3 regions of the Lactobacillus sp. W8172 genome follow, and region 3 is predicted to be linked to each of the others. Evidence: predicted binding sites of a transcription regulator. Region 3 holds the regulator's gene; each other region holds the start of a gene.
What was found. Region 3 encodes Rex, which represses fermentation and respiration genes when NADH is low (regulators of the CRP and FNR family bind a similar motif). Its sites were predicted from a motif close to TTGTGAANTANTTCACAA; they were not measured.
Positions count from the first base shown of each region.

Region 1 (10,147 bases), on a different contig from region 3:
TTATCACCATCAACATCAATTGCTTGCGCAACTTCTTGTAATGTGTTTCCATGGCTAACCAGACCAACATGATCATAAAATTCGACTGCAGTAAAGTTTTCTCTGATGCCTTGATCAAATATTAGATATGCTCCTCCTTCATGCAAATCATTTATTGCATTGGAAACAATTTTTCTAGTATTCATTTCGTTAACAAACCTTTTACCAGATTTATTAACCAAAATTGCTCCTTCACCACGTAAGCCTTCACCAATTAAATACACGTGATCAGTGTCGGTCTGTGCAGTTGGATGAACTTGAATAAAGTCCATTTGTTCAAGCTGTGCATCAACTTCTTCAGCTAGTTTTAAGCCATCGCCTGTTGCTCCAGGCTGATTAGTAGTTTTAAAATCAACCAAATCAGGACGATACTTTTTGATAAGCTCTTTAGAAGAACCAAAACCACCACTTGCTAGTAAAATTGCCTTAGCACTTACTGTTTTAGTACCCGCAGGTGTTTCAACTTCAACACCAGTAACTCTTTGCTTATCAGCACGGATCAGTTTCGTCACTTTAGTATTGTTAAACACAGGAATATTTTCTTTTTGAATCTGTTCAAGCGCACCTGATACAAGATAATTACCTACTGGAGCCATTGAAGCGGGACGATGAGCTCTCTTTTTACTCATTCCACCTGTAATTGTCAGATTAGTTAATTCAATTCCATGATCACTTAACCAATCAATTGCTAAAGCAGAGTGATCAACAAAATAGCGAAGTAGTTCTGGATCATTCAAGCGTCCACCACCCTTTAGCGTTTCCTCGTAAAAATCTTCTTTGTTATCAATGATACCTTCATTGATTTGAACAAGACTTTCAGAAGCATTCATTCCGGACGAAGCCCGATTAGTGTTACCGCCAAGCTCTGCGTTTTTCTCAAAAACGGCCACTTTTAATCCTAATTCATTTGCTTGAATTGCAGCAGTAAGTCCTGCTCCACCCGCGCCAATAATTACAGCATCGTAATCATTGGCAATCTCAGAACTATCATTGGGTGTAAAAACAAATTTAGCCATCAAATTCCTCCTGTAAGTTTAATCTTCTGGTTCTGTTCGATCAATATTAGTCATTTGCATGTAATCCATCCATTGATCGTATTGTTCTTCTGTTAACTCGCCACTCTTCAAAGCTGCTTCTTTAAGCGTTGTTCCTTCTTTATCTGCAGCTTGTGCAATCTTAGCTGCAGCATGATAACCAATATGAGGTGACAATGCAGTAACTGTCATCAATGAATTTTCTAGTAATTCATCCATCTTTTCTGAGTTAACTGTTAAACCAGAAATCATCTTATCGGCAAAGCCTTCAATTGTACCTGTCAAAATATCGCATGAATCCAAAAAGGCAGCAATCATGACGGTTTTAAAGACATTCATTTCGAAGTTTCCTTGTGAAGCAGCGAAAGTAATTGTTGTGTCATTACCAAAAACTTTAGCAGCTGCCATAGTCACTGCTTCAGCTTGAGTTGGGTTAACTTTACCAGGCATAATTGAAGAACCTGGTTCGTTAGCAGGAATATTTAATTCATGGTAAGCAGCTCTTGGACCCGAGGCTAAAAAGCGAATATCTTGCGCGATTTTAAACATATCTGCTGCTAGAGTCTTTAATGCTCCATGAACAACATCAATACCAGAATGATGAGCTAAACCCCAGAATTTGTTGGTCTTAACTTTGAACTCATGACCGTAAACTTCGGATAATTTAGCAACAATTTTTTCTGTCATACCTGGAGCAGCATTCAGTCCAGTACCAACAGCCGTACCACCAATTGCTAATTCATATAAAGTAGGTTTTAACTCTTGAATGTATGATAAGTCATGTTTCAGAGCAGAAATATAGCCAGAGACTTCTTGTCCAAAGGTAATTGGAGTTGCATCTTGCAAGTGCGTACGTCCTACTTTTACAGTCTTCCAGTATTTATCTTGCTTAATCTTTAGTTCGTCAATTAAATGCTGAATAGCTGGCTCTAACTTATCAAGTGCTTCAACAGCTACGATATTCATTGCAGTAGGATAAGTATCATTAGAGGATTGACCACGGTTAACATCATCGTTTGGCAAAATATTTAAGTCAGGGTGTAATTTATTAGCTAAATTGGCAACAACTTCATTAACATTCATATTGCTTTGAGTACCAGAACCTGTTTGCAATACGTGAAGTGGAAAATCTTTACGCAAATCTTCATCATTTAATTGTAAAAGATGATCAACTGCATCTTCAATTGCTGCACCTTTTTCTTCTGGTTCATCGCCTACTTCGACATTTGACTCAGCAGCAGCCTTTTTCAGGTTTAAAAATGCACGAATAATTGCCAGCGGCATGAGTTCCCCACTTGGAAAGTTATTTCGACTTCTTTCTGTTTGGGGTCCCCATAATGCGTCCTTAGGAATTTTTACAGGACCAATAGTGTCACTTTCAACACGGTATTCTTCTTCGCTCATTTGCTTCTCCTTTTTAACTTATATTTCTATTCTAACTGAAAAATATTTCTTTCGCGACCTCACTATTTATGATACGCGTTATTTAATTTTTGTTCAATATTTTTCAAATTAAAGTGCTATCATTTTAATTATTTAAAAAGTTAATAAAAGACAAAAGGCACCTTTCTTTAGATGCCTTTTAATAGTTTTATATTCGGATTGTTTCCGCATTGATAGCCACAATCACAGTTGAAAGCGACATTAAGATTGCGCCAACTGCTGGTGGGAGAAGAATTCCAATTGGAGCTAAAACACCAGCAGCAAGTGGTAAGGCTATAATGTTATAGCCGGCTCCCCACCATAAATTTTCAACTGTCTTTTTCTGTGTGTTCTTAGCTAGCTTTAAAAAATTGATGATATCAATTGGATTACTATTAACCAAAACGACATCAGCAGAATCAATTGCAACATCTGTTCCTGTACCAATAGCTACACCGATATCAGCTTTTGCTAAGCTAGGAGCATCGTTAATTCCATCCCCTACCATCATTACCTTATTGCCATTAGCTTGATACTTTCCGATAATTTTTTGTTTATCTTCTGGCAAAAGCCCTGAGTAAACTTCTGTAATTCCCAGCTTTTCTGCAATACTATCCGCAACATTTTCATTATCACCAGTTAACATTACTGGAATAATGTTTTGGGCTTTAAGTTCTTTAATTAGTGAAATTGCTGTTTTCTTAACTTGATCACCAACTGCAACATACCCGAGCAAATTGGAATCCTGCAAAAGATAGCTTACCGTATAATCAGCAGCAGATATTTTAGGAAAATTATTAACTAAAGAACGAGCGGTTTTTTCATTGACTAATTGATAATCCTTGCCGTTAATTGTTCCAGTAACACCTTTACCCGAAGCAGTTTTGCTATTTGATAACGGTAAAAGACTGATTTTCTTTTCATCGGCAAATTGCAAGATACTCTTTGCAATTGGATGCGTTGAATCTTGTTCAAGCGAGGCAATTAATCTTAATACACCTTCCTTATTGATTGTTTGGTTTAGTGTATCAAACTGACGAACCTGAAATTTTCCTTCAGTCAGTGTCCCCGTCTTATCCATTACAACATATTTAATTTTTTGACTAATACCAATTACATTGCGATTTCGAATCAACAGCCCATTTTTTGCACCAATTGACATGCTTTTTGCATTTACAAGAGGAATAGCTAAACCTAATGCATGTGGGCAGGCAATGACTAGGACTGTAACCATCCGCTCCAGTCCGTTACTTATTCCTTTTAAACTAGTCCAGACAATTAGAGCAATGACACCAATAATTAGTGCTGCATAAAACAACCAACCGGACACGCGATCTGCTAAATTCTGCAAATTAGATTTATTCATTTGCGATGACTGAACTAACTTGTTTACGTTTGCCAAAAAACCAGAGTTAGCTGAACTAGATACTTTAACGACAATTGTGCCAGAACCATTAATTGAACCACCGATTACTTTATCATTAACTTTACGTATTACACTTTGTGATTCACCTGTAACCAAGGATTCATTAACATCACTGGAGCCGTCAATGACAATTCCGTCTAACGGTACGCTCTCACCTGGTTTAACTAAAACAATTGCATCCTTTTGCACATCGTTAATTGAAACATCTTTTGTCTGACCATTATCTTGAAGATGGACCTTATCTGGTAATAATTTAGCTAGGTCATTTACTGAACTATTTGCACTCATCATGGAAGACATTTCAATCCAATGACCTAATAACATAATTAAAATTAGGGTTGCCAATTCCCAGAAAAAGTCCATTACCTGATTTTGATTATGTAAGATATTGTTTTCAACAAAAGCATAGATACTATAAACATACGCCGTAACAATGCCAAGGGAGATTAAGGTCATCATTTCAGGTCTTTTTGCTTTTAACTCATAAAAAGCACCTTTTAAAAATGGTTCGCCACCATAAAAGAATAGGATAGTTGCAAAAAGAGCTACTATCCATTCAGAACCGTTAAAAGAAAATTGAAAAGGCAAACTAATTCCCATTGCTGGTGATAGAAACAGTATCGGTAATGCAAGCACTAGAGAAATCCAAAATTTTTGTTTTAGATTTCCCATGTCCATCATCTGATTTCCGTGCATCATCATGTTGCCACCACTCATTTGCATTGATGAGTGGTGCATTTTTGTCCCAGACTGAGCACTTTTATTTTTACCTTGCTTGCTCATATTCATATCGTTCAAAATAATTAGCCCCCACTTCTTTTTACATCAATTTAATTAACTCTTTAAGTTAAATCTACTTTTATCAAGCAGTGATGTCAAAGAAGAGGCTCTAAAAGTTGAACTATATGAATGGTTAAGCATCTTGCAATTTAGCTTTGTGATAAAAGTGAACAGCAAAACCAATTGCCAGCCCAAGAACAGTTGGAATAACCCAATCCATACCAATGTCTGAAAATAGTAAGAAACGATATTGAATCGATTTTAGTGCTAATGCCCAGCCCTGTTGACTAATTGCTGGAGGAAATGACGCAAGCATATCAAAAACAGCTGGAATTAGTGTTAACCCAACTCCCCAATAATAAACAACTGGATCATGATCAAAAAGAGTACCTGAAATTGACAAAATGATTAAAACCATTGCAATTGGATATAAAAACATCAACATTGGTGTGGACCAAGCAATAATCGTATCTAAGCCAAAGTTAGCCGTGATAAAGGAAACAAATGTCATGATAGCAAGCCATGCGTGATAGCTAATCTTTTTGAAACTACGGTGAAAGTCTTGCGCAAATGCTGCAATTAAACCAACAGCAGTAGTCAAACATGTTAGTGTAACTAGGGTTGCAAGAAGTGCATGGCCAACATCCCCTAAATAATAAGTAACGATTTGATTAAACGTTGTTCCACCCTCGGGCGCAATTTTAAAGTGATTTAATGTAGTTGCACCTAACCAAATTAAGCCAATATAGATAACCCCGATCGCACTTGTAGCAATCACACCCGCTCTCGCGGTTACTTTAGCATTACTCTTAGCAGATGTCTTACCTAATTGATTAACGGCAGACACAATCGTATAACCGAAAGCAAGACCAGCTAAAGCATCCATTGTGTTGTATCCTTGCAAGAAGCCGTTAAAAAATGGCATTGTTTGATAAGCAGTCGTAGCACTTTGATTTTTAGCAGCACCCATTGGCGAATGAGCTGCAAGTAAAAATACCGAGAATAATAAAATCAGAAACAGTGGGTTTAAGACTTTTCCAATACTGCTTAAAATGGTTGATTGCTTATATGCAATGATAAAAGCTAAAATAAAGAAAATAGCCGAAAAAATTAATAAACTAGTTTTCGCATATTTTTGTGGCAGCACTGGTGCTAACCCGACCGAAAAAGAAATGCTCGCAGTACGTGGTGTTGCAAATAATGGTCCTAGCGTCAAATGGATTAAAACCATAAAAATCAATGCAAATTTAGGTCCTAAGGGCTTTCCAATATCATAAACACCTTTAGCATGACTAGCACTAATCGCTAAGACAGCCAGTAAGGGCAACAAAACCGCTGTCACTAAAAAGCCAAAAGTTGCCATCCCCCAATTTGCTCCAGATAATTGGCCTAAATGGATTGGAAAAATCAAATTTCCAGCTCCAAAAAACAAACCAAACAATAATGAGGCAACTACTAAGTATTCCTTCCAACTTAATGGCTTTTTATTAATATCGTCTTTAAATTCTTCCATTTTACTCTCCTACCTTTTCATATTTCTGTGTGTTTCCAATTGATGCTCATTTTAAAAAATACTTTTCATTTCTCTCACTTTCTAGCATGTACTTTAACTTTGAACTTTTTGAAAACCAATAAAAAAAGCACCCTGATTTTCATCAAGGGTGCTTTAGCACGGTACCACCTATTTTACCAACGAACAAAATGTCGTTAGGTCACTTCACGTACGGCATAACTGCGATACGCTAACACGATAATGGGTGTCACCAATATTAGCTACTAAAAATTCACCATATAGCTCAAAGTTACTTTCAGACTACTCTCACGGTTCATTTTCAGCAAACAGAACTCTCTAATACGCTTTAAATAATCTTACTCTTCTTTTCATTGCTTTTTATATTAATTGTATTTTAATTATTGTCTTATTTTTTGTCAATAATTTTTTTGCGTTAGCTCACGATTTTCGTCCCGTGCATTTGATTAACATCGAGCTCTCTAGCTACTTTAGCTATGTTTTGAGCAGTTATTCCACCACCAGGAAGAATTTCAATTTTATTTTTAGCCCAATTAATAATTTCTTTTAAGTGAGGATAATTATCGGAAATAGTTTGCTCTAAACTGCCCCCGTGCGTCAAAATGCGTTTAACTTTTTTAGAACTTAACCAATCAATAGCATTTTGTTGCTGATTCTCAGCTATCTCGTCAAAAGCCATGTGCATAACAACTTCCAAATCAAGGACATGAGCTAGTTGAATCAATTTACTCATATTTTCTTGATCCAAATCACCATTCATATCAATACACCCAAAAGTAACACTGTCTGCTCCTGCCAGTGAAGCCATTTCAATATCCGAAAGCATAATGGCTATTTCATCTTTTGTATAAACGAAATTACCTGCTCTAGGTCTAATCATTACCACCACTGGGACATCCAAGTTATGCGCATATTCCACGACTTTTTTAGTTACTCCAAATGAAGGTGTCGTACCACCAGCAGCCAAATCATTATTAAGTTCAATTCGGTTGGCTCCTTCAGCAATCACTTTAGGTACATTAGTAAAATTTTCAACGCAAGCTTCTTTTAACATTCTCTATCTTTTTCCTTATAGCTTAATCAATTGTTGACTCTGTTCTTTTTTGGTAATCTGCCAACCATTTTTCCGTCATTGGGAAAATTTTAGTCCTATCTTTTGCCGCCTGTTGAGCAATCATGATTTTTGCCTCATGCTCATTATCAGAAACACAAAAAGCAAACTCAACATTTGTTGCAACTCCCCATTCTCCTTTAGAGTTTAAGGCAATCAGCGAAATGGCATCACAACTTCCATAACGATCCGTTAAAGTTTTAGCAAAAGAAAACAGTGCCTGATCGCATGCATCTTGAGGTGACTGTCCCTCGGCCATTTTACGAACAATCTCGTAGGACAAGCATCCCTTCATAATATCCTCACCTAGTCCAGTTGCTGCAGCAGCACCAACTTGGCTATCAGCATAAAAACCTGATCCAGATAAAGGTGAGTCTCCAATACGCCCATCTTTTTTCATAAATAAACCAGATGTAGATGTTGCGGCTGCCATCGAGCCTTGCTGATCAAGCGTTACCGCACCAACTGTATCGTGGCCATCGTAGGCACGGAGTTGCTCCTGATGATTAGCACTTAGCCGCCCTTGCCATTCTTTTTTGGCTTTTTCTGTTAGCATATTAGTCATTTCAAAACCATTTTTGGCAGCAAACTTCGTTGCGCCATCACCAACTAAGAAACTATTAGTTTTATTTTCACTTAATTTCCGCGCCACTGAAATGGCATTTTTAACATTTTCTATTGAAGCAACTGATCCTTGCGCAAATGTATCGCCATCCATAAAGCCAGCATCCATTTGCACTATGCCCTCTTCATTCGGCAAACCGCCAAAACCAACAGATTTGTAGTGTTCATTGTTTTCTACAACATTAATTAATTTTTCAACTGCATCACCAGCATTAATTCCTTTATCTAAAAGTACACTAGCTTCACTTAAGCCATCAAATGACATTCTCCAGGTTGATATTGCTGCCCAGGTCATAATTTTGCCTCCCTTTACCATTTCTTAACGTTAATCTTATACTAGGCCTAAAATTGTGACAAGCAAAAGCTAAAGACGAAAATGGTCAAATAAAGCGTCTGGTAAGGAATATTTGCAAGTTTAACTTGAGTTTAATATAATCAGAAAAGATAGAGAATTATAAAAGTTATTGATTATAACTAGGAGATATAATATGAACGAAAAAGATCTTCTATACTTTTGTAAACTAGTAGAGACGGGTAATTACACAGCAACCGCTGCTCTCTTTGATGTAACCCAACCAACTATCTCAATGGCAATCAAACGTCTATCTGAAAAATTTGATGATCCGCTAATTTTACAGAAAAACCGAAAGAGCAAAATTATACTAACGGCTGCGGGTGAGATGCTTTATGAAAAAGCTCAAATATTATTGCAGGACATGTCTGATATCAATTATGATGTTAGACACGCCAGTGACAAAAAACTTCGTCTTGCCTTTTCCGGTGAAGCAGGTAATTCTTACATTGCTGACATTATCCTGAAGTTTTATCAGGCAGGCCTAACTGATTTAATTGATACAAATATTGAACGTTCCTCAAACGCGTTCGCTGAATTAAAAAATGGAAATGTTGATGTTGCTATTTATTCTTGGATGGTTCCAATTAACGATCCTGAGTATTTTGTTCATAACCTAAACAAAACTGAATTAGTACTTATTACTAGTGAAACAGATCAGTGGAAAGATGTTCATCAAATTAGTGCGGCTAATCTTAAAAATAGAAAATTTGTTGCACGTAGTCGTGGTTTCTTAACTAGAGAGTGTCTTGAAGAAGTCGGTAAATTAGGTAATTTTATTCCTAATGTCATATACACTGCACAAACAATGCAAACGGTGATAGACTTAGTTAAAAGAAACGTTGGTATTGCACTTGTGATGGAAAGTAGACTTAAGGAACAAAATGGAGTGCATGTTATCAGACTTAAGTCAGGTCAAAAATTATATGCCTACATGCAAATTGCAATGCGCAAAAGTTTCGTACCAAATAAATATCAAAAAAAAGGAATTGATATCCTTCGTCATTTCGAATCTTAGTTTTTTTAAGAGTAAATAAAAAAGCTCATGACTAGTTAAGTCATGAGCTTTTTTGATTATTAAGCTAGCACATTAAATAATGAAGCAGCAAGTGCCCCACCAACTAATGGTGCTACGATTGGAATCCAACTGTAGGCCCAGTCTGATTTACCCTTGTTAGCAATTGGCAATAGTTGATGAGCCAATCTAGGACCAAAATCACGTGCCGGGTTTAATGCAACTCCTGTAGGTCCTCCAAGTGATAAGCAAACTGATGCAATTAGGAAGCCAGCAAGTAAAGGATTTAACCCGTCAGCCAAATCTCCATTAGTTAATGCAAGCAGTCCATATACTAAAATGAAAGTTGCGATCGTTTCGGTGAAAAAGTTCCAAACATAACTACGAATTGCTGGATCAGTAGCAAAAGAACCTAAAATTGCTCCTTGATCATCTGTTTCTTTCCAATGTGGGTAATATGTTAACCATACTAAAACAGCACCAACAAAAGCACCTAGTACTTGCACTAAGAAATAAGGTAAAACTGACGACCATGGCAATTTATGAGCAATTGCCATCGAAAAGGTAACTGCAGGATTATAGTGTCCTAGACATAACCAGCGAGCACAATAAACGCTGAATGCGGCGGCAAAACCCCAGCCAAAAGCAATGACAATCCAACCTGCTCCTTTTGATTTCGACTTATTTAAATTAGTTCCCGCACAAACACCGTCACCAAGCAAAACGAGCATTGCCGTTCCTAGAAATTCACCTATTAACTGCATAGACAAACTATTATTCATTTTTCTTCTCCCACTTTTATTATTCCTATAA
Region 1 is NZ_JACFPG010000001.1:237,090-247,236, reverse strand. Features, by position in the region: gene H3R21_RS01160 (flavocytochrome c) at 1-1,055, opposite strand, end outside; gene H3R21_RS01155 (class II fumarate hydratase) at 1,074-2,477, opposite strand; gene H3R21_RS01150 (copper-translocating P-type ATPase) at 2,665-4,710, opposite strand; gene brnQ (branched-chain amino acid transport system II carrier protein) at 4,835-6,214, opposite strand; T-box leader at 6,356-6,595, opposite strand; gene H3R21_RS01140 (copper homeostasis protein CutC) at 6,648-7,286, opposite strand; gene H3R21_RS01135 (N(4)-(beta-N-acetylglucosaminyl)-L-asparaginase) at 7,309-8,262, opposite strand; gene H3R21_RS01130 (LysR family transcriptional regulator) at 8,456-9,337, shown strand; gene H3R21_RS01125 (MIP/aquaporin family protein) at 9,397-10,116, opposite strand.
Region 1: the regulator Rex is predicted to act here: its motif matches at 2,567-2,584, upstream of H3R21_RS01155 (class II fumarate hydratase).

Region 2 (10,147 bases), on a different contig from region 3:
CAAGTAGTGCCTGACCGGTTGTATCAATGACAAACTCGGCACCAGCTTCCTTAATTTCTGGCAATAATTCTTTGTAAAAGTCTACTGGCAAACTTGGTGCAAGTGATCCACTTAAGACCACAATATCACCCTTTTGTAAATCACCCATTCGTGACTTGAAAGCAGTAATTTCTTGATCTGTAATATTTGGTCCCGCAGCATTAATCTCGGTTTCGTCTTGTGCATGAACCTTCACATTGACGCGTGTATCGTCTGAAATAGTCACAAAGTCATTAACAATGCGGCGTTGATTTAGTTGACGCACCAACTCTTTACCGGTAAAACCACCGACAAAGCCCCAAGCAGTATTGTCAATTTCAAGCTGATTTAGAATTTGGGAAACGTTGATTCCCTTACCCCCAGCAAGAAATGAGCAATTATTGCTACGGTTAACATTACCGCTATCCACTTTGTCTAATTGAATAACATAATCCAAAGCAGGATTAACGGTTACCGTATATATCATTATTTGGCCTCCTTCAAATTAACCTTTGCAGGTAAAATCTTTTTGTTTTGCATCCCAAGTTTATTTGTGATCACGGTGAGATTTTTGACATTACCAAAAACAGCGAAGTTACGTTCACCAATTTTGCTTTCATCTGTCAAAACGTAAGTATGATCTGCACAGGCAATTTCTTGCTTCTTAATGGCTGCTTCCTCTGGATCTGGCGTTGTCAGATTACCATTGTGATCAATTCCATTAGTACCAATAAAACTAGCGGCAAAGTTCATGCTTTGCAATTGCTCAATCGCAAATTGACCAATCACGGCATGAGTATCTTCTTTAATCTTGCCACCTAAAAGCATGGTGTTAATGCCATGTCCAACAGCACTTAGAGCTGTTTCAATTCCATTAGTGACAACGGTTATACCTGCTACATTAGCAAGAAATGGGACCATTTCATAAGCAGTTGTACCTGCATCGATAAAAAGATAATCGTTTTCATGCACGTAATGCTCAACCGCATAGCGTGCAATTCGAACCTTATCATCGTGATTCATTGTAAAGCGAATATGCTGCGAAACATCATGAGCAAATTTCTTAACCGACTGTGCACCACCATGAACTCGCCGAACTAAACCTTTTTCTTCCATTCGAATTAGGTCTCGCCGAATCGTCGACTCTGACGTTGCCGTCAGTTTGGACAAGTCGCAAACACGACATAGTTCATGTTGATTAACATAGTTTTCAATCAGCTTTTGACGTTCCTGTGTTAGCATCTTCCCTCACCTCCGAAGAGTATTTTATGCGCGTTTCCATTCAAAATCAATCATTTTTACTCAAAATCACTCACTTTTATGCAAAAACAAGCAGCATATTCTTAACTCCTAACCTTAAAGACAACAAAAAAGCTGTACGCTATTAGCATCACAGCTTTCTTTTCACTATTTACGTAATTCTTTTTGCGCAGACGGCAAAATAAATGAGCAAACAAACCCAATAATTGCAAAAATTAACATCATGATAAAGCCTAAGCGATAGCCATTATCCAACCTTATTGCTTCGCTTACACCGCTGCCAGTTGCTCCTAATGTTATAACTAGCATCGCCAAGGCAGTCCCAAGTGAACCACCTATTTGTCTAATGGTTGATGAAACAGCATTCGCATGAGCTGTCATATTTATATCCACTTGATTAATTCCAGCAGTGAAAGTAGTCATCATGGTAAAAGAAATACCAATCATTCTTAGCGCATAGCATAAACTAATTAAAACTAGACTTGTTTTAGTGTTGAAAATCAGCATTGGTAGAGTACCTAACAACAACATCCCAAAGCCAAACAAAGACAGTTTTTTAATGCCAAATTTATCATATAAAGTACCTGAAATCGGATTGCAGATAATCATTATTAAGGCTCCAGGCATCATCACTAAGCCAGAAGTTAATGCAGTTTCCGCACGCGTTGTTTGTAAATACAATGGCAAAACTAACTCTATTCCTACCATTGAAATGTTACTAATTGTGCTAAGCAATGTACAGAGATCAAAGCCTGAATTTTTCAAAACTCTGATATCTAATAAAGGCTTAGACATCTTCAACTGGCGACGACAAAATAGCCAAATAATCACAATACCAATAATAAAAATCAAAGTTAAAGTTACGGTGATTTTACCAGTATTACCTATTTCTGACAGTGCATACAAGATCAACCCAAATCCTACAATTGATTCCAGAAAAGAAACCACATCGACTGAGCTTAAATGAGCAACAGTGATATTTTGAATTGTAAAAAAGGCAAGTACACATACTAAAGCACTGGCAAAGCTTAAAATTATAAATAGCATTTGCCATTCTGCGTATTTCAAAATCAAGCCTGAAATGGTTGGTCCAACAGCCGGTCCAAAACCAATTACCAATCCAGTGATTCCCATCGCCATTCCACGCTTTTCTGGTGGAAACAGAATTAAAATGACATTTTGAATAAATGGCATCAGTCCTCCCGCGGCAATAGCTTCAATAATGCGCCCTAATAGCAAAGCTTCAAAATTTGGCGCAAACAGACAAACTAACGAGCCAGCAAAAAAGATTGCCATCATAGTTAAAAAATTGTTTTTGAGACTAAATGACTCAAAAATCCAAGCTGAAATTGGAATCATTAACCCAACTACCAATAAATATGCCGTGGTTAACCATTGAGCTGTTGCCTGTCCCACGTTAAACGACTTCATGATTGACGGTAATGCATTATTTAAAAAAGTTTCAGCCAATAATGAAACAAAGGCACCGAACAGCAGTACAGCCATCATCAGCACTCTTTTTTTACCAGAAATTTCTTTCACTTCTTTTTCCATTTTTTCTCCCTTTTAAAATATGTAGCAAGCTACATTTGACAGAAATAAAGCATGAATTTATTTAAAACCTTCAATTATTTGATCGAGAAAAGCTTCAAATTGCTCGACTTCAACAACTGATGAACCTTGTGTGATTTGTGCATTAGTGTTATCAAGAATTGCATGAATTTTGGTGATGTTCTTATCAACAAGAGCAAAGCCCTTGTCAGATAATTGCAAAACTATTTGACGTTGATCAGTTTCAAGGTGGGTTGTATAAATTAGACCATTTTCTTCCAAGCGTCGCACAATTCCTCTGATTGTTGGATGACTTAGCACAAACATATCCGCTATTTCTTTTTGCGTCACTGTTCTATCTTTGGCCTCATACAGAAAAACCATTAGCGATATCTGTGCACCAGTTAAAGAATATTCCTTGAACATTTCTCCAAACTGATTATTTAGTTGTTTTTCAATTAGCGTATTCGCAGCTTTGATTTTAGGACCAATTCGGTTTAAATATACGTTCATAATTTTCCTCAATTCATTTGTGTAGTATACTACACAAAATTATTTTTGCAAGAAGGTTTGAAATTTAGCTGTAAAATTATCGGCGTTGAACGCCTCACTTTGTTTAAAACAGTAATTCAGCTGAATTATCAGCTAAAAATTTTTAAAAACATTCTAGATTAGTCAGAAGCAAAAAGACCAGCTCTAAAATATAAGAACTGGTCTTTTAATACGTATTAATTAAGTTTATTTATCGATTTTACTTAATGCGTCATTAACCGCATCTTTTAGTCCGCGGCTTGTGCTTGAAGCACCAGAAACTGCATCAACATCAACTTTATTTTGCTTAACCATTTCTTCAGGCAATGTCTTAACGGCTTTTAAGCCGTAGTCTTCGGATTCTGCTTGCTTTAGAACTTCAATCTTCTTCAAGTTCTTGTCCTTGTCTGCAGTAACACGAACGACGATTTCACCACCCATACCACCATTGGTTCTACCAATGTATTGATCTTTGCCAGTTTCAAAAGTTTCATGGTTAAGGTCAGAAGTTAAGTGAACATCATGACTAGAAGCACCAGTTGCTGCATCAACAGCAACATCGTCTTTAGCCTTAGCAGCATTTTCACCAGCAATCTTACCCCAAATCAAACACTCAGCAATGTTGTTACCACCTTGATATTGGTTTGCACAAATACCACCAAATTCACCAGCTGAATATAGGTGAGGAATTGGTTGACCCTTAGTATCTAAGATTTCAGCTTGAGCATTTCTTCTTGCACCACCCTGGGTGTTAAGCATTGTCTGCTCCATTTGAATAGCATAAATTGGGCCATCAGCAAACACACGCATGGTCTTTGGATCACGACGGAACTCAGGATCATCACCAGTTTGAGCAGCCTTGTTGAAGCGTTCCAATGAATCTTTCAAAATAGCAGGATCTACCTTAATCTCATCTGCTAGTTCTTCTACAGAGTCGGCCTTAACTACATTTTCCTTGTATACTGGATAACTACCAATAATTGGGTCTGCATCCAATTCTGCCTTTTTAGCTTCATCAAAAATTAGGTATGGGTGTTCCTGATTGATTGGCACTTTCCATTGGCCATGGTTCTTAATGTGACCATGACGGTTTTCTTCAGCTTCATCGAAGTATCTTGTACCATCATCCCCAATAACAAATGAACTACCATGAGCAACAGCAATATTTTGTGCACCAAGCATCAAACGACCACGTTCACCCTTTGGTACTGCAAAAGCCATTCCGTGAAGTAAGCCAAGTGATTCAAAGTTGTGCATGTGCCAGAAGTCTGCACCAACTTGTTCAGCCATCTTAATACCGTCACCCTTATTGTAAAGAGTACCTAAAGGTGCTAATCTCTTAGCGCCAAGATAGTCTTCAACCATGGTTTGGTTATTTTCAAAACCACCGGTTGTCATTACCACACCGTTTTTAGCTTGAACCTTAAGCAGTTTGCCTTCGCGTTCAATCAAAACTCCCTCAATCTTACGAGTCTCAGGGTCTTGAATCAGTTCCTTGGCAGGTGTGCTGTACATAACATCAATGTTATCCTTACGTTCAACTACTTTTGCTCTTAGGATTTTCCATAAGGCTGCGTCAAACCAAGATTCGCGAACAGTTGTGAAATCATAGGATTCTGATCCTTCAAATTCAGGAAATTCTTCGTAGGCATGATGTAAACGTTCAGGTGCGTATTGTTTTGCACTGCATGGTTTTACACCCAAATATTTTGTGACGTAGTTTGGTGTGTTAACCATCCCTTTAACGTAAGTATCGATCATCTCTTCATCAAGTGACATTGGTGCAGTCAAGTTTTTGTAGTACTTCTTTAACTCATCAAAATCATTACCAGTTCCGATTAACTGGGCTGAATAACGTGTGTTGCCTCCTTCATGACCTTCTGGTGCTGCATCAACAAGCAGTACTTTTGAGCCACTATCAGCTGCAAAACGAGCAGCAGTTGCACCAGCACCACCAAAGCCTAGTACAACAACATCGTAATTAGCATCCCATTTAGTATCTTTTTGATAAATCATGATTCTATCCTTCTTCTTTTTTGTAATCACTTTCACTAATAAGTTAATTTTATCACTAATATTACTTTTGGAATGATTAATTTTAAAAAGTTGTCCTAATTATTTAAACAAAAAAACACTTTTGTCATTTGTTCCATAAATCACATAGACTCTTTTTAATGAGCTTAAATCAGAAATTTTGTCATAAATTGTATTTATATTTTCAATTTATGACTATGCAAAAAAGAAGGAAGTTATCTTCCTTCTTTTTACCGAGATATTTTTATATTCATCTATGTGAAAATCAATGTTAGTTATTGAGATATTTCTTTAATTCCTCACCTTTAAGTCCAGCGCTAAGACCAACTAGCAACTTGATTCTAGCTTTTGGTCCAGTTAATCCACGACAGAAAATGATACCCATTTTAGCAAGGTTAACGCCGCCGCCCTCGTAGTCGTAAACTGGTTCAGCAATTCCGTTGAAGCAGCGTGATACTAAGACTAGCGGGATATTGTGGTCAATTAAAGATTGCAGCTCAGGCAAAGTCTCTGGTGGCATGTTTCCGGCACCCAAAGCTTCAATCACAATGCCGTTAGTTTCCGGCTTGTTTAATGCGTGGAGTAGCTCGGTACCCATTCCAGCATATGCTTTAACCAAATAAACATTTGAGACAACATGATCAATTGGTTCATGCGCTTGTGGTTTAATCGTTTGAACATAATTAACATGCCCTTCGGAAACAATTCCAATTGGACCAAAAGTTGGTGTCCGGAAAGTCGCAACATTGGTGGTGTGGGTTTTTGTCACATAGCGGGCTGAATGAATCTCATCGTTCATTACCACTACTACACCCTTACCCACGGATTCAGGTGAACTAGCAACTGTGATTGCAGTTCTAAAGTTATATAAACCGTCACTACCCACTTCATTAGACGAGCGCATTGCACCAGTTACCACAACTGGCATTTTACTTGAAATAGTTAAATCTAAAAAGATTGCTGTTTCTTCAAGCGTATCGGTACCATGGGTAACAACTGCACCAAAAAAGCCTTCTGCTTCGGCACGACGAATTCGTAAAGAAAGTTCAAGCATTCTTTGGGGTGTCATATGCGGTGACGGTACATTAAAAATTTCTTCCGTTACTAATTCAACTTCGCCTTTATTCTCTAGCTGAATGGTAGCAAGTGGATTTTGGTCATTCGGTTTAATATTGCCATCTGCATCTTCAGACATTGAAATAGTCCCACCAGTATGCAAAATCAGAATTTTCTTTGTCATATTCGTCTCTCCTAGCTATAAGCGATTAAGCCAATTCTAACATTTATATAGCCGGGATTGAAATGATTAAAACGGAATTTTTACGCCTTAATTAGAGATACTTTTGATAACTATTCACCATAAACTTCTTTAGCTAAATCAAAGGCAGTCCATGCATTAGGCCATCCACAATAAAAGGCTAAATGAGTAATCAGTTCCACCATTTCTTCTTTAGTCACGCCATTAGTCTTTGCAATAGCCATGTGCGATTTTAATTGTGGATATGCCCCTTTTGCCATCAAAGCAGCACAAGTAATCAAGCTACGATCACGTGCTGGCAACTGCTTTTCACGAGACCAAACTTCACCAAATAAAACATCATCATTTAATTCTGCAAATTTAGGAGCAAATTTGCCTAAATTATCATGGCCTGCTGTTTGCTTTTTCATAATTAGTTCTCCAATCCTTGATAATATTCATCTGTTACGGGTTCTAGCCACTCTGGCGTTCCCGCTGTAACTGCAAGGTGCGCAAACCAACTATCTTTAGTAGCACCGTGCCAATGCTTGACACCATCATGAACTACCACTACATCTCCAGGATGTAATTTCTGCACTGGCTTATTCTCCTCTTGATACCAGCCTTCGCCCGCTGTTGCAATTAAAATCTGGAAACCATTGTTGTGCTTATGCCAATTGTTACGGCATCCTGGCTCAAAACTAACATTTGAAACACCAACATTTAATGCAGGATCTGCAACTAAATTCTCTAAGTAACTTTGACCAATGAAATATTTTTGATATGCTTCATTCTTTTCGCCTAAAGGAAACAAACCTTTTTTGACGCTTTCTTCATTATTTGTCATTCTTGGTCTCTCCAATCTGTTTTAGATAAGCTGCAAAAGTTTCGTCGTCAGCAATGCTGTGATCCTGCTTTGACTGGTACCAGTCGATTTTTTGTCCAAGCACTTTCATACTGCTCTTCAGCTCTAGCAATCTTTCCTCAGCACTAGTTTGAACTTCTTTTAACAAAGCTAGTCGCTGTGGAATAGTTGCATCCCCTTGGGCACGCAGCTGGATGTACTCTTTTAACTGCGGAATTGTCATTCCAGTACCTTTTAGATGTAAAACAAACTCAAGCCAGCTGAGGTCATCATCTATATAGTAACGTTGCCCAGCTTTATCTCTTTTGGGAACAAGTAATTCTTCTTGCTCATAGTAGCGTAAAGTCGATGGTGTCAAATGCGTCAATTCACTGAATTGACCAATACGATAATGTTCTTTTGCAGTCATCATTACTCCTATTTAACTTATTTTTTTTGACAACTTTACGATATCCCTTCAAGTGTACTTTAAGTCAAGCGCTTTTTAATTTTTATTTTTTGACTTTTAATGGGTATTTTTGCTTGCCAAAATTTCGACCGACTTGTAAAATGACCGTTGGTCATTATTAAAAAGGAGGCAATTATGCACGTCTTAACTCCTGAAGAAAAGCAAGCCAAAAAGCAGATAATTGCAGCAGCTGCGAGCAAGCTTTTTCAAGAACATGATTTTACCGAAATCTCAATGGCACAAATTGCCAATGAATCTGGCGTAGCCAAAGGTACATTATTTAACTACTTTAAAACCAAAGAAAATATTTTTATGTACCTTCTTTTATCCGGCTACCAAAACTATTTAACAGAAGTCTTATTCGACTGGCAAAATGGTCCCCAAATTACTACCTGGGGCCAATTAACTGCCTTTTTATTAAAGCAAAATCACTATTTAATTCACGAAAAGTCTGATTTATTGCGGCTTAATGCACTGCGCGCACCCATCTTGGAAGCAGCTGCTGACCGTGAACAAACGCTTACCGGAAGAGCTGCTCTCTATCAAATCAGTCAAGAACTTGGTCAGACAATTGCAAATAGTATTACAGAATTAGCGGCTAAAAAAGCTAGCCACATTTTTGTAATTCAGAGTGCGATTATTAGCGGCTTAATGAATATGATGAATCTTGATGAATTTCATCATGACCAACTTCCAGTCGATTTTAAAGAATTTCAAATTGATTTAGAAACAGAAGCAAACCAACTGCTCGAGTTTTATCTACAAGGATTGCAAAAAGAATTGGAGAGATAATTGAAAATGAAAACTGCAAATATTCGTAACTTTGCCATTATTGCTCATATTGATCACGGTAAATCTACTCTTGCCGATCGAATAATGGAGCAAACCGAAACAGTGAGTGAGCGTGAACTTAGTGCCCAATTATTAGACAGCATGGAAGTTGAGCAAGCGCATGGTGTAACTGTCAAATCGCGTTCTGTACGTAACTTTTATCCTGGCGATGATGGTCAGGAATATGAATATAATTTGATTGATACACCTGGACACGTTGATTTTTCTTACGAAGTTTCAAAAAGTCTTGCCGCTAGTGACGGGGCGATTTTGCTTGTAGACGCCACTCAAGGTGTTCAAGCGCAAACAATCGCCAACCTGCGACTGGCAGTGAAGCATCACCTAACCATTATTCCGGTTATCAACAAAATTGATAGTTTATCCGCAGACGTTGCAGCAACTGAAAAGCAAATTCGCGCACTTCGCCCCGAATTTGCGGACTGCGATATTTTGAGAATTTCCGCTAAAACGGGTAAAAATGTGCATGAAGTTCTAGAAGCAATTTATCAAAAGATTCCTGCTCCAACTGGCGACCCCAAAGCTCCGCTCAAGGCACTCGTTTTTGACTCTCAATACGACCCATATCAAGGAATCGTAGCTGAAGTAAGAATGATTGATGGTCAACTAACCACCCAACAGAAATTGAAATTGATGAGTCAAGGCGAAACCTTTAATGCTCAAGCCGTTGGGATTTTTACACCTAACATGAAGCCCGTTGAAAAACTCGAAACTGGCGAAGTTGGGTACTTAGTTACCGGTCTAAAGGACGTGGCTGCTGTTCAAGTAGGTGAAACCCTAACTGATGCAGCTCATCCAACAACACAAGCTTTTCCTAACTTTAAGCCAGCACAGTCAATGGTTTACGCTGGACTTTACCCTAAAGGCGATACCAGCTATGAAGCACTGAAGCAGGCCATCAGCAAGCTCGCACTTAATGATTCGGCTTTTCACTACACACCTGAACAATCAGAGGCTCTTGATGCCGGTTTCCGGTGCGGCTTCTTGGGAATTTTCCACTTACAAATTATTCAGGAACGTTTGCGTGACGAGTACCACGTTGAGGTACTAACAACTGCACCAAACGCTACTTACCACGTCTATTTGAAGTCACCTGATCCAAAGCAAGAATACCTGACCATCACTAATCCAGCTAAATTCCCTGACTTCTCAGAAATTGACTACGTGACTGAGTCTTATGTTAAAGCAGTCATCACCACGCCAGAAAGTTATCTTGGTGCCGTAATGAAGCTTTGCGACCAACATTTTGGTGAAATGGTTGATCTCGATAACCAACAGGATTTAGTAACATTAACCTATAAGCTACCTGTTTCGGAAATTGCCTATAACTTTTTCAATAGCTTAAAGTCAATTA
Region 2 is NZ_JACFPG010000002.1:199,266-209,412, forward strand. Features, by position in the region: gene pfkB (1-phosphofructokinase) at 1-505, opposite strand, end outside; gene H3R21_RS04505 (DeoR/GlpR family DNA-binding transcription regulator) at 505-1,260, opposite strand; gene H3R21_RS04510 (MDR family MFS transporter) at 1,426-2,832, opposite strand; gene H3R21_RS04515 (MarR family winged helix-turn-helix transcriptional regulator) at 2,890-3,342, opposite strand; gene H3R21_RS04520 (FAD-binding protein) at 3,568-5,376, opposite strand; gene H3R21_RS04525 (asparaginase) at 5,666-6,634, opposite strand; gene H3R21_RS04530 (carboxymuconolactone decarboxylase family protein) at 6,745-7,065, opposite strand; gene H3R21_RS04535 (cupin domain-containing protein) at 7,065-7,478, opposite strand; gene H3R21_RS04540 (MerR family transcriptional regulator) at 7,468-7,905, opposite strand; gene H3R21_RS04545 (TetR/AcrR family transcriptional regulator) at 8,080-8,736, shown strand; gene lepA (translation elongation factor 4) at 8,743-10,147, shown strand, end outside.
Region 2: the regulator Rex is predicted to act here: its motif matches at 5,397-5,414, upstream of H3R21_RS04520 (FAD-binding protein).

Region 3 (10,147 bases):
GATTAACAATATCAACGATTTTCATAATTTCTGTTCGCGGACTACGAAGGTATTTTAATCTAGCAGGTGTGTTAAAAAATAAATCTTTAACGGTTATTTGGGTCCCCTTAGTAGCCGCAGCATCTTCTTGACTTTTCTTTACGCCAGCAGAAAATTCCGCTTTAGTTCCAATGGTCCCCGTCGAATTAGTTAAAATTTCCACATGACTGACAGCGGCAATTGAGGCCAATGCTTCTCCCCGAAATCCAAGCGTTGCCACGTTAAATAAGTCGTGCTCATTGTTAATTTTACTAGTCGCATGTCTGGTAAAGGCAAGGTCAATCTGATCACTTGGAATACCTGAGCCATTGTCTTGAACAACAATTTGCTTCAAGCCAGCATCAACAAAGTCAATTCGAATGCGAGAACTGCCTGCATCAATCGCATTTTCAACTAATTCTTTAACTACACTTGCTGGTCGTTCAATCACTTCTCCAGCGGCTATCTGGTTGGATAAATTGACTGATAATTCGTGAATTTGACCCATGATTAGTCCTCATCCTTTAAGTCTTCTTGCCAGTTTTCAACTAGCTGCATTATTTGAAGCGGTGTTTGGTCAGCTAAATAGAGATTCGAAATTTCGTCTAAAACGTCTTTTTCTTTATCTGTTAACTTGCTTTCAGAATCAGCGGTCTCAACTGGATTTTCGCCTTCATCACTAGTAGCACTTGAGAACAAGTCAAGTTGAGCCGAAGATGGCCCCAGATCATTACCTTGTGCTTCTAAGCGATTGAGCAATTTTGTTGCTTGACGAAGAACTTTTCGTGGCAATCCTGCTAATTGAGCAACGTGAATACCATAACTTTGATCTGCTGGACCTGGCAAAATCTTATGTAAAAAGATTAACTTACCATTTTCTTCAGTTGCGCCAACGTGAATATTCTTCAAACGAGGCAAGGTCTGTTCAAGTGCAGTTAATTCATGGAAGTGCGTTGCAAATAAAACCTTGGCACCGACTTCATCATGTAAGTACTGCACAATTGCTCCTGCTAAGGCCATACCGTCATACGTCGCAGTCCCACGCCCAATTTCATCAAATAAAACCAAACTTCTTTTAGTTGCGTTTTGCAAAGCTTCATTTGCTTCGGTCATCTCAACCATAAAAGTACTTTGACCCGAAATCAGGTCGTCTGCTGCACCAATTCTTGTAAAAATTTGGTCAAAAATCGGTAAATCTGCGCTATCTGCTGGAACAAATGAACCGACCTGAGCCATAACTGCAATTAAAGCCATTTGTCTCATGTACGTACTCTTACCAGACATATTTGGTCCAGTAATAAGATAAATATCGGTGTCATTTGCCAATTTGATGTCATTTGGAATATAACTTCCCGATTTCATGACCTTTTCAACAACAGGATGACGGCCAAGAACAACTTTCACATCCTGATTATCTGTATGGAAACTTGGGCGACAATAATTATTTTCTTCCGCCACTTGCGCAAATGAACAAAAAACGTCAAGCTCCGCCACCTGTGCACCCAATTTTTGTAAAGCAGAAATATCTTTTTTAACTTCTTCACGTAATTTAACGAATAATTGATATTCAAGTTCTGTCGACTTGGTTTGAGCTTCCAAAATCAAATTTTCGTGTTCTTTTAGTTCTGGTGTAATATATCTTTCAGCATTAGTTAAGGTCTGCTTGCGTGTATAACGATCTAATGGCACCTTGCTCTTATTTGAATTGGTGACTTGAATATAATAGCCAAAGACCTTATTATAGCCAACTTTCAGATTATCAATTCCAGTTTTCTGACGCTCGGTCTGTTCCATCTCAGTTAGCCATTTTTTACCATTATTCATCGCATCTCGATAACGGTCTAGCTGACTGTCAACGCCTTCACGAATCAAGCCACCCTCTGTAGTCAAAATTGGCGGTTGTTCGACAATGGTTGAACTAATTAACTCGGCAACTCCTTTTAGTGGATCAATCTTTTGCGCAAAGTTCTGTAACACGGGGTTATCAGAATTTGCCAAAGAGGTCAAAATGTCTGGAACTGCTTGAAGTGAGTGTGCTAATTGCAGAATTTCACGGGCATTAACGTTGCCAAAGGCAATTCGTCCAATTAATCTTTCCAAGTCATAAACGCCTTTTAGCGAATCAATAACATTTTCGCGCGTGAAATAACCATCAAGAAGAGCTTGGACCATTTCCTGTCTATCAGTCAGCTCATTAACAGATAAAAGTGGGCGTGCAAGCCACTGCTTTAAAAGACGGCCTCCCATTGCCGTATGAGTTTTATCGAGCACCCAAAAGAGTGAACCCATTTTTTTGCCCGTTTTAGCTGAAGCAGTCAATTCCAAATTGTCACGAACAGTATGTGTCATTTGCAAATATTGACTAACTTCATAACTTTGAGCAATTTGTAAGTGTGCTAAGCTGCGACGCTGTGTTTGCAACAAGTAACCAACTAATTGCTTAACTGCTTCTTTTTCAGCCTCATTAGTTAAATTCTGTTGGACATATGAAACTTCAGCGTGATTACCAGTTAATTCAGCCGACTCTGAAACTGTAATATTAGCTTTATGCAAAAATTCACTGTCGCGGTCGCTTAAGTGTCCATTATAAACAACTTCTCTAGTTCGCAATGATAGTAGTTCATTTGAAACGGCCGCAAAAGTTTTTAAATGTGTAGTATAAATTTCACCTGTCGACAAGTCACTATAGGCCAAACCGAAGCTGTTTTTAGTAGTAACAACGGAAGTTAAATAGTTGGACTCCTTAGCCTCACTTGGCTTGTCGTTCATTAAAGTTCCTGGTGTAACTAGTTGAATAATACCTCGTTTGACCATTCCTTTAGCTTCTTTGGGATCTTCAAGCTGCTCACATAGCGCTACTTTATATCCTTTTTCTACCAAAGTATCCACGTAGGAATCAACAGCAACATGAGGAACACCCGCCATCGGAACTGGGTTCTCTGATTTATTTGATCGATTCGTTAAAGTTAATTCAAGTATCTGAGCACCCTTGACGGCATCGTCTTCAAATAATTCATAAAAATCCCCGACGCGATAAAAAAGGAAAGCATCGGGATATTGCTTTTTAATTTCGTGATATTGCTCCATCATCGGAGTTAAATTTGCTTTAGCCATTTGTTCCTCTTCTTCTTTTGCGTTACTGTTATCATTATACGCTAAACTATCTGTCAAAAGAAAAAAAGACCGCAACAAACGATCTCTTTTTTTACAAATATTTGATTGTGTAAACCAGTTTACTAACTTAGTAATAGATTTTAAGCAATGTGACCTTCAATGCTTTGAAGGTCTTTTTTGCCGTCCATTTCAACGATAGCAGTGATTGCCGCAGTAATGCCCCTCACATCATCAGCCAAACTTAGGCTTGGTGTATCAGGTCTTGCAACGACTTGTTCAGGTAAAAATGGAATATGCATGAAACCAGCTTTAAGGTCATGAAATTCCTTGTCAATCATATACTGAACTTGGTACATAATGTGATTGCAGACAAAAGTACCCGCTGTTGTTGAAACCAATGCTGGAATTCCAACTTCACGGATTGCTTTGACCATCGCCTTAACAGGCAATTGAGTAAAGTACGCATTCTGGCCATCTTCATGAATTGGTGTCGCAATCGGTTGATAACCCTTGTTATCAGCGATTCGGCCATCATCAAAGTTAATCGCAACGCGTTCTGGAGTTAGCGCATAACGACCACCAGCTTGACCAATGTTTAAAACATAATCCGGTTGATGTTGTTCAATCGCATCATGCACAACATCGGCACAATCACCAAAAACTGTTGGTATTTCAACCTTAATAATTTGTGCACCAACAATTTCATCGTCTAACCGTTTAACGGCTTCAATTGCAGGATTTATTTTGTCATCACCAAATGGATCAAAACCTGTTACTAAAATTTTCATTTTCATTCTCTTTTCTAACTACTAAAAAGCTAAGAAATACATCAAGATAATGTGAACAAGCAACATAATTAATGCAATTGGATATTGCTGTTTGATTACACCTAGTGGATCTTTCATTTCCATTAATGCAACCGGCAAAGTGTTAAAGTTTGCTGCCATTGGTGTTAGTAAAGTTCCACAATACCCTGCAGTCATACCTAAAGCAGCCACAACAACAGGAGAACCACCTTGTGCAATCACGAACGGAATACCGATCCCAGCTGTAATTACGGCAAAAGCTGCAAAGGCATTACCCATAATTGCAGTAAACAATGCCATTGCTACACAGTATAGAATAACACCTAATAGACGGTTACCAACCGGAAATAGTCCGGAAATTGCTTTTGAAGTTGCTTGACCAACACCAGAAGCAGTGAAAACAACTCCCAATGTTGCTAATAATTGTGGCAGAACTCCTGCAGATCCAACCGAACGCACCATTCGTTGAGTATCTTCGTAAGCCACTTTAATATTTGATTTAGTTAGAATCATTGCAACAATTAAAGAAATAACTGCTGCAATTCCAATACCAACTTGACCGCCAAGTTTAGTAAATTGTGCAATTACTAAAGCAATAACTGCTAGCAAAATACTTGGTAAAAAAATCAAGTTGCCAATTCGCCTAATCGTTTCGGAAGCAACTTTTTCACTTAATTCCTTAATATGACCTACACGCACTTGCTTAAATAGTGAAAGCAGAGCAATCACAAGTAGCAAACCACCACTGACTTCACTAGGTAACCATTGTCCTAGAGAAAACAGTGCGGCGAAAATTAACCAGAATAAACCTGTGCCCCAACGAGCTGGATTTGTTTGGTCACGCCATGATTCAATTGCTGCAGCCAAAAAGAATAATCCAATAATAATGTAAAAAGCCAACAAGAAATTATCAATTATCGCTTTCATTTATTTTACCTTTGCTTTCTTTAGTTTTTGATCAAAGATGTGGTTATAACCTAAGCATAGAAGATAACAAATTATCGCAATTGGCAAAGTGTTTATAACAATAGAATTTGTTTCAACTGGATGACCCAGTGATTTCATCGTACTGGCAATTAGCAATACGCTTGAAGAACCGATAAATAGGTTCTGGGCATAAAAATTGCCAAAGTTCTCACTTGCAGCGGCACGACCTTTAATTTGGTCAACTTCTAATTCAGTCAATTCACCATTTACCTTTCCAGCCGCTTGTGCCATTGGGTTAATTAGAGGAACAATGAATTGAACTTGTCCTTGAAGAGAAATACCAAAAAGTGCGGCAATTTCACGAACCGCAGTATAGATATCAAAAATTCTACCTGGTGTTAAGTTCTTAATCTTATTAATTAAGTTGACTGCTGCCTTTTTGAGACCGTGTCTCTCAATTATTCCGATAGTTGGCAAAGTTAAGAAAAAGATTGAAACCATTCGGTTATCAATAAATCCCTTTCCTAAAATTCGTAAAAACGAAACAAAATCAATTCCTGATACTAAGGCTGTTACCAAAGCAGAAATCACAACAACTGCGACTGTATCTAGTCCTAGGGCAAAACCTACAACGATTACCAGAACGCCAAGTAAGCATAAGTACTCCATCAGCTTTCCTTTCTTGTGGAAAAATATAATACAAGCAAATATATTAATATTATTATCATTTTTTGTCAAATTTCTCATAAACTAATTTTGAGAAATTCAAGTGGAAAAGCTAAAACTTAGCAATAAAAAAGAGTCGTTCAAATGAACGACTCTTTTGAATCAGTAAAATAATGATTACATCATACCAGGAGCACCGGCACCAGCAGCATTAGGATCAACTGCAGGTTTGTCTTCTGGGATTTCTGCAACAACTGCTTCAGTAGTTAATAATAAAGCAGCAATTGAGGCAGCGTTTTGTAATGCAGTACGAGTAACCTTAGTTGGGTCGATAATACCAGATTCAACCATGTTTTCCCACTTGTCAGTAGCAGCGTTGTAACCAACTTCAAGATCTTGACTTTCAAGTTTGTTCAAGATAACTGAACCGTCTTCACCAGCGTTTTCAGCAATTTGGCGAACTGGAGCACTTAAAGCACGTAAAACAATGTTGATACCTGTTTGTTCATCCGCGTTATCACCCTTAAGGTCCTTAACGGCATCTTCAACATCAACTAAAGCAGTACCACCACCTGCTACGTAGCCTTCGTCAACAGCAGCACGAGTTGAGTTCAATGCGTCTTCAATGCGGTATCTACGTTCTTTCAATTCAGTTTCAGTTGCAGCACCAACATGAATAACAGCTACACCACCAGTTAACTTAGCAAGACGTTCTTGTAACTTCTTCTTATCAAAGTCTGAAGTAGTATCAGCAATTTGCTTTCTGATTGAATCTTCACGTTCTTTGATAGCATCTTCTGAACCAGCACCATCAACAATAGTAGTTGAGTCCTTAGTTACAGTGATACGACGTGCTTGACCTAATTGAGCAATTGTAGTGTCTTTTAATTCAAGACCAAGGTCTTCGGTAATTACTGTACCACCAGTAAGAGCAGCAATATCTTGTAATTGTTCCTTACGACGGTCACCAAAACCAGGAGCCTTAACGGCTACAACATTGAAAGTACCACGAATCTTGTTCAATACTAAAGTTGGAAGAGCTTCACCAGAAACGTCATCAGCAATAATCAATAATGATTTACCTTGTTGAACGATTTCTTGCAACAAAGGTAGGATATCTTGAATGTTAGAAATCTTCTTGTCAGTAATCAAAACGTAAGGATTGTCTAAGTCAGCTTCCATCTTGTCGTTGTCAGTTACCATATATTGTGATAAGTAACCACGGTCAAATTGCATACCTTCAACAACAGATAATTCAGTTTCGATACCACGTGAATCTTCAATGGTAATAACACCGTCATTACCAACTTTTTCCATTGCGTCAGCAATTAAATCACCAACTTCTTTTGAAGCTGAAGAAACTGAAGCAACTTGAGCGATTTGATCTTTCGAAGAAACTGTGTGGCTAATCTTGTGTAATTCATCAACAACTGCGTTAGTTGCTTTTTCAATACCACGACGAACACCTACAGGGTTAGCACCAGCAGTAACGTTCTTCATTCCTTCACGGATAATTGCCTGAGTTAAAACAACTGCAGTAGTAGTACCATCACCGGCAATATCGTTAGTCTTTTGTGCTGCTTCAGCTACTAACTTAGCACCCATGTTTTCGTAGTGATCTTTTAATTCAATTGACTTAGCAATTGTTACACCATCGTTAGTAATCTCTGGGTTACCGTATGATTGTTCCAAAACAACATTTCTACCCTTAGGACCGATAGTTGCTTTAACAGTATCAGCTAATTTATCAACACCCTTTAATAGGGAACGTCTTGCTTTTTCTGAAAATTTAATGTCTTTTGCCATAATATCCGCTCCTTAGATTACTTAACAATTGCTAAAATATCTTTTTCATGAAGGACTAAAAATTTTTCGCCTTCGTATTCAACGTTAGTGCCAGAATACTTGTCGTAAAGAACAACGTCGCCCTTATTGACAGACATTGGAATCTTGTCGCCGTTGTCAGCATAACTGCCTTCACCAACTGCAACAACTTCACCTTCTGTTGGCTTTTCTTTTGCATTTGAAGCAAGGACGATTCCGCCTACAGTTTTTTCTTCTTCTTCTTTAACTTTTACGATCACGCGATCACCAATTGGTTGTAACACGTTTGTCCCTCCTATTGTTTATTTTCATTTTTAATTATTTATCGGTTAGCACTCCTATTACCCAAGTGCTAACTTACAAATATGATAATAACCCCTTTTCCTAAAAAAAGCAAGAAAAAATTAGCACTTTTTTTACCAAAGTGCTAATTCACTTAAAACGTTGATATTATTGGGCTTATTACTGGTTATCCTTACCCTTATCTGAGTCAAGGAAGTAAATCAATGTCTGTAATTCAGTTGCTAAGTCTACATTCTGAATCCTTACACCGGTTGGAGCAGATAAACGAATAGGGGTAAAGTTCATGATGCCCTTAATGCCTGCTTCGACCATATCATCGGCAGTTCTTTGGGCAGAATCAGATGGGACCGTCAAAATGGCAATAGTAATTTGTTGATCACTTAATTGTTTCTTCAACTCGCTCATCTCGTAAACGGGTACACCGCTCAAAATTTTACCAGTAATCTTAGGGTCAATATCAAAGGCACAGGAAATACGGATATTGTTACTCCGCTTAAAATTATAGTTAAGAAGCGCATGTCCCAAATTACCAACACCGACTAAGGCAACATTAGTTAGAGTATCTTGATTAAGAATTTTTTTAAAAAATGTAAGCAGACTCTTTACGTCATATCCATAGCCACGCTTACCCAAAGCACCAAAATATGAAAAGTCACGTCTAATTGAAGCACTATCTACTTGAACAGCTTCTGATAATTCAGTCGACGAAACTTTTTCCTTACCTGCTTCATTTAAAATAATTAAATAGCGATAATATAGCGGTAATCTTTTTGCGGTCGCAGTCGGTATTTTGATTTTTTCCATTTTAAAAGCCTCCAACTTATTTTGCCTAAGAGTTATTTGTGAATTAGCTCATCAATTAGTATTATTTTACCTATAAATTGATAGCATTTGCAAATGTTTTTTCACAATCTTGAATTAATAAAAAAGGTGCTAGTTTCAGTTTTTTCCCTAAGAAATCTTGACTTAGTGAAAACTTATTTGTACATCCCTTAACAAATTGATAATTACCAAATCTTCACTAACTTTGTTTTTGCCTCCCTTCAATAATCCGTCCACTATCGCACTGCAGTGTATGCTAAAATAGTTTTTAGGTGAAAAATTATGATAATTGCACAAGGACACAACTTAGAGAAACAATTTGGCGCTACTACACTATTTAAGAACGTCAATTTTTCAATTGATTCAAATGCACGAATTGGTTTAGTGGGACCAAACGGGGTTGGTAAGACTACCCTATTAAAAATTATGACTGGTGAAGAAGAAGCTACTCACGGCGAATTCACGATTAATAAAGACATCGACGTTGGTTATATTGCACAGGAAAATGGTTTAAACGAAGAAAACAACATTTGGGATGAAATGTTGACCGTTTTTGCTACGCTAATTCAAATGAGCCAGAATATTCAAACTCTGCAGGAAAAAATTGCCGCTCATCCTGAGGATAAGCAGCTGCTAAAACAGTATGACCAACTTCAATTTAACTTTGAGCAACAAGGCGGTTACACTTATCAGTCTGATATTAAGAGTATTCTAAATGGTTTTAATTTTCCTGAATCAACATGGACAAAAACAATTGGTAGTCTTTCTGGTGGTGAAAAAACTAGATTGGCTTTCGTTAAACTGTTGTTACGTAAGCCACCACTACTTTTGCTCGATGAGCCTACCAACTATCTTGATTTAGATACTTTGGACTGGTTAGAAACCTATCTAAAGAGCTATTCTGGTGCTATCTTGGTTGTTTCCCACGACCAGTACTTTTTAGATCATTTGGCTAACCAAATTTTTGAATTGCAATTCGGTAAGCTAACTGTTTTTAAGGGAAACTACTCTAACTATGTTGCTGAGCGTGAGTTACGCAACATGCAGCAAGAAGAGGCTTACGAGCGGCAACAAGAAAAAATTAAAAAGGATGAGGAATTCATTCAAAAGAATATTGCCAGAGCTAAAACCACTAAGCGTGCCCAAAGTCGACGTAAGCAACTAGAAAAAATGGAACGGATCACTCCACCTAAACATAAAAACAAGGTTCAAATTAACTTTAGAAGTGAACGCCCTTCCGGAAAAGAAGTATTAATTTTACGTGACTTAACCATTGGTTATCCAACCAAAACCATGGTCGAAGATATTTCCTTGCAAGTTAACAAGGGCGATCGTGTTGCAGTAATTGGCCCTAACGGAATTGGTAAATCTACCCTACTTAAAACTGTCATGAAGGAATTAAAGCCAAAGGGTGGTTCGATCAAGTATGGTGCCTCTCTTGACATCGGTTATTATGATCAAGAATTACAACTGCTTGATCCGACCAAAACAGTGCTTGATACAATTTGGGATCGCCATAAAACGATGCCCGAACGGGATGTACGTTCAATTCTAGCAAGTTTTCTTTTTACGGCTAAAGACATTGATAAGACAGTCGGGCAACTATCAGGTGGACAGAAAGCAAGACTGACTCTGACAGTCTTGTCTCTGGAACACAACAACTTTCT
Region 3 is NZ_JACFPG010000005.1:56,362-66,508, reverse strand. Features, by position in the region: gene mutL (DNA mismatch repair endonuclease MutL) at 1-526, opposite strand, end outside; gene mutS (DNA mismatch repair protein MutS) at 529-3,108, opposite strand; gene pcp (pyroglutamyl-peptidase I) at 3,273-3,920, opposite strand; gene H3R21_RS06970 (DUF979 domain-containing protein) at 3,942-4,865, opposite strand; gene H3R21_RS06965 (DUF969 domain-containing protein) at 4,866-5,534, opposite strand; gene groL (chaperonin GroEL) at 5,709-7,337, opposite strand; gene groES (co-chaperone GroES) at 7,355-7,639, opposite strand; gene H3R21_RS06950 (redox-sensing transcriptional repressor Rex) at 7,818-8,462, opposite strand; gene H3R21_RS06945 (ABC-F family ATP-binding cassette domain-containing protein) at 8,763-10,147, shown strand, end outside.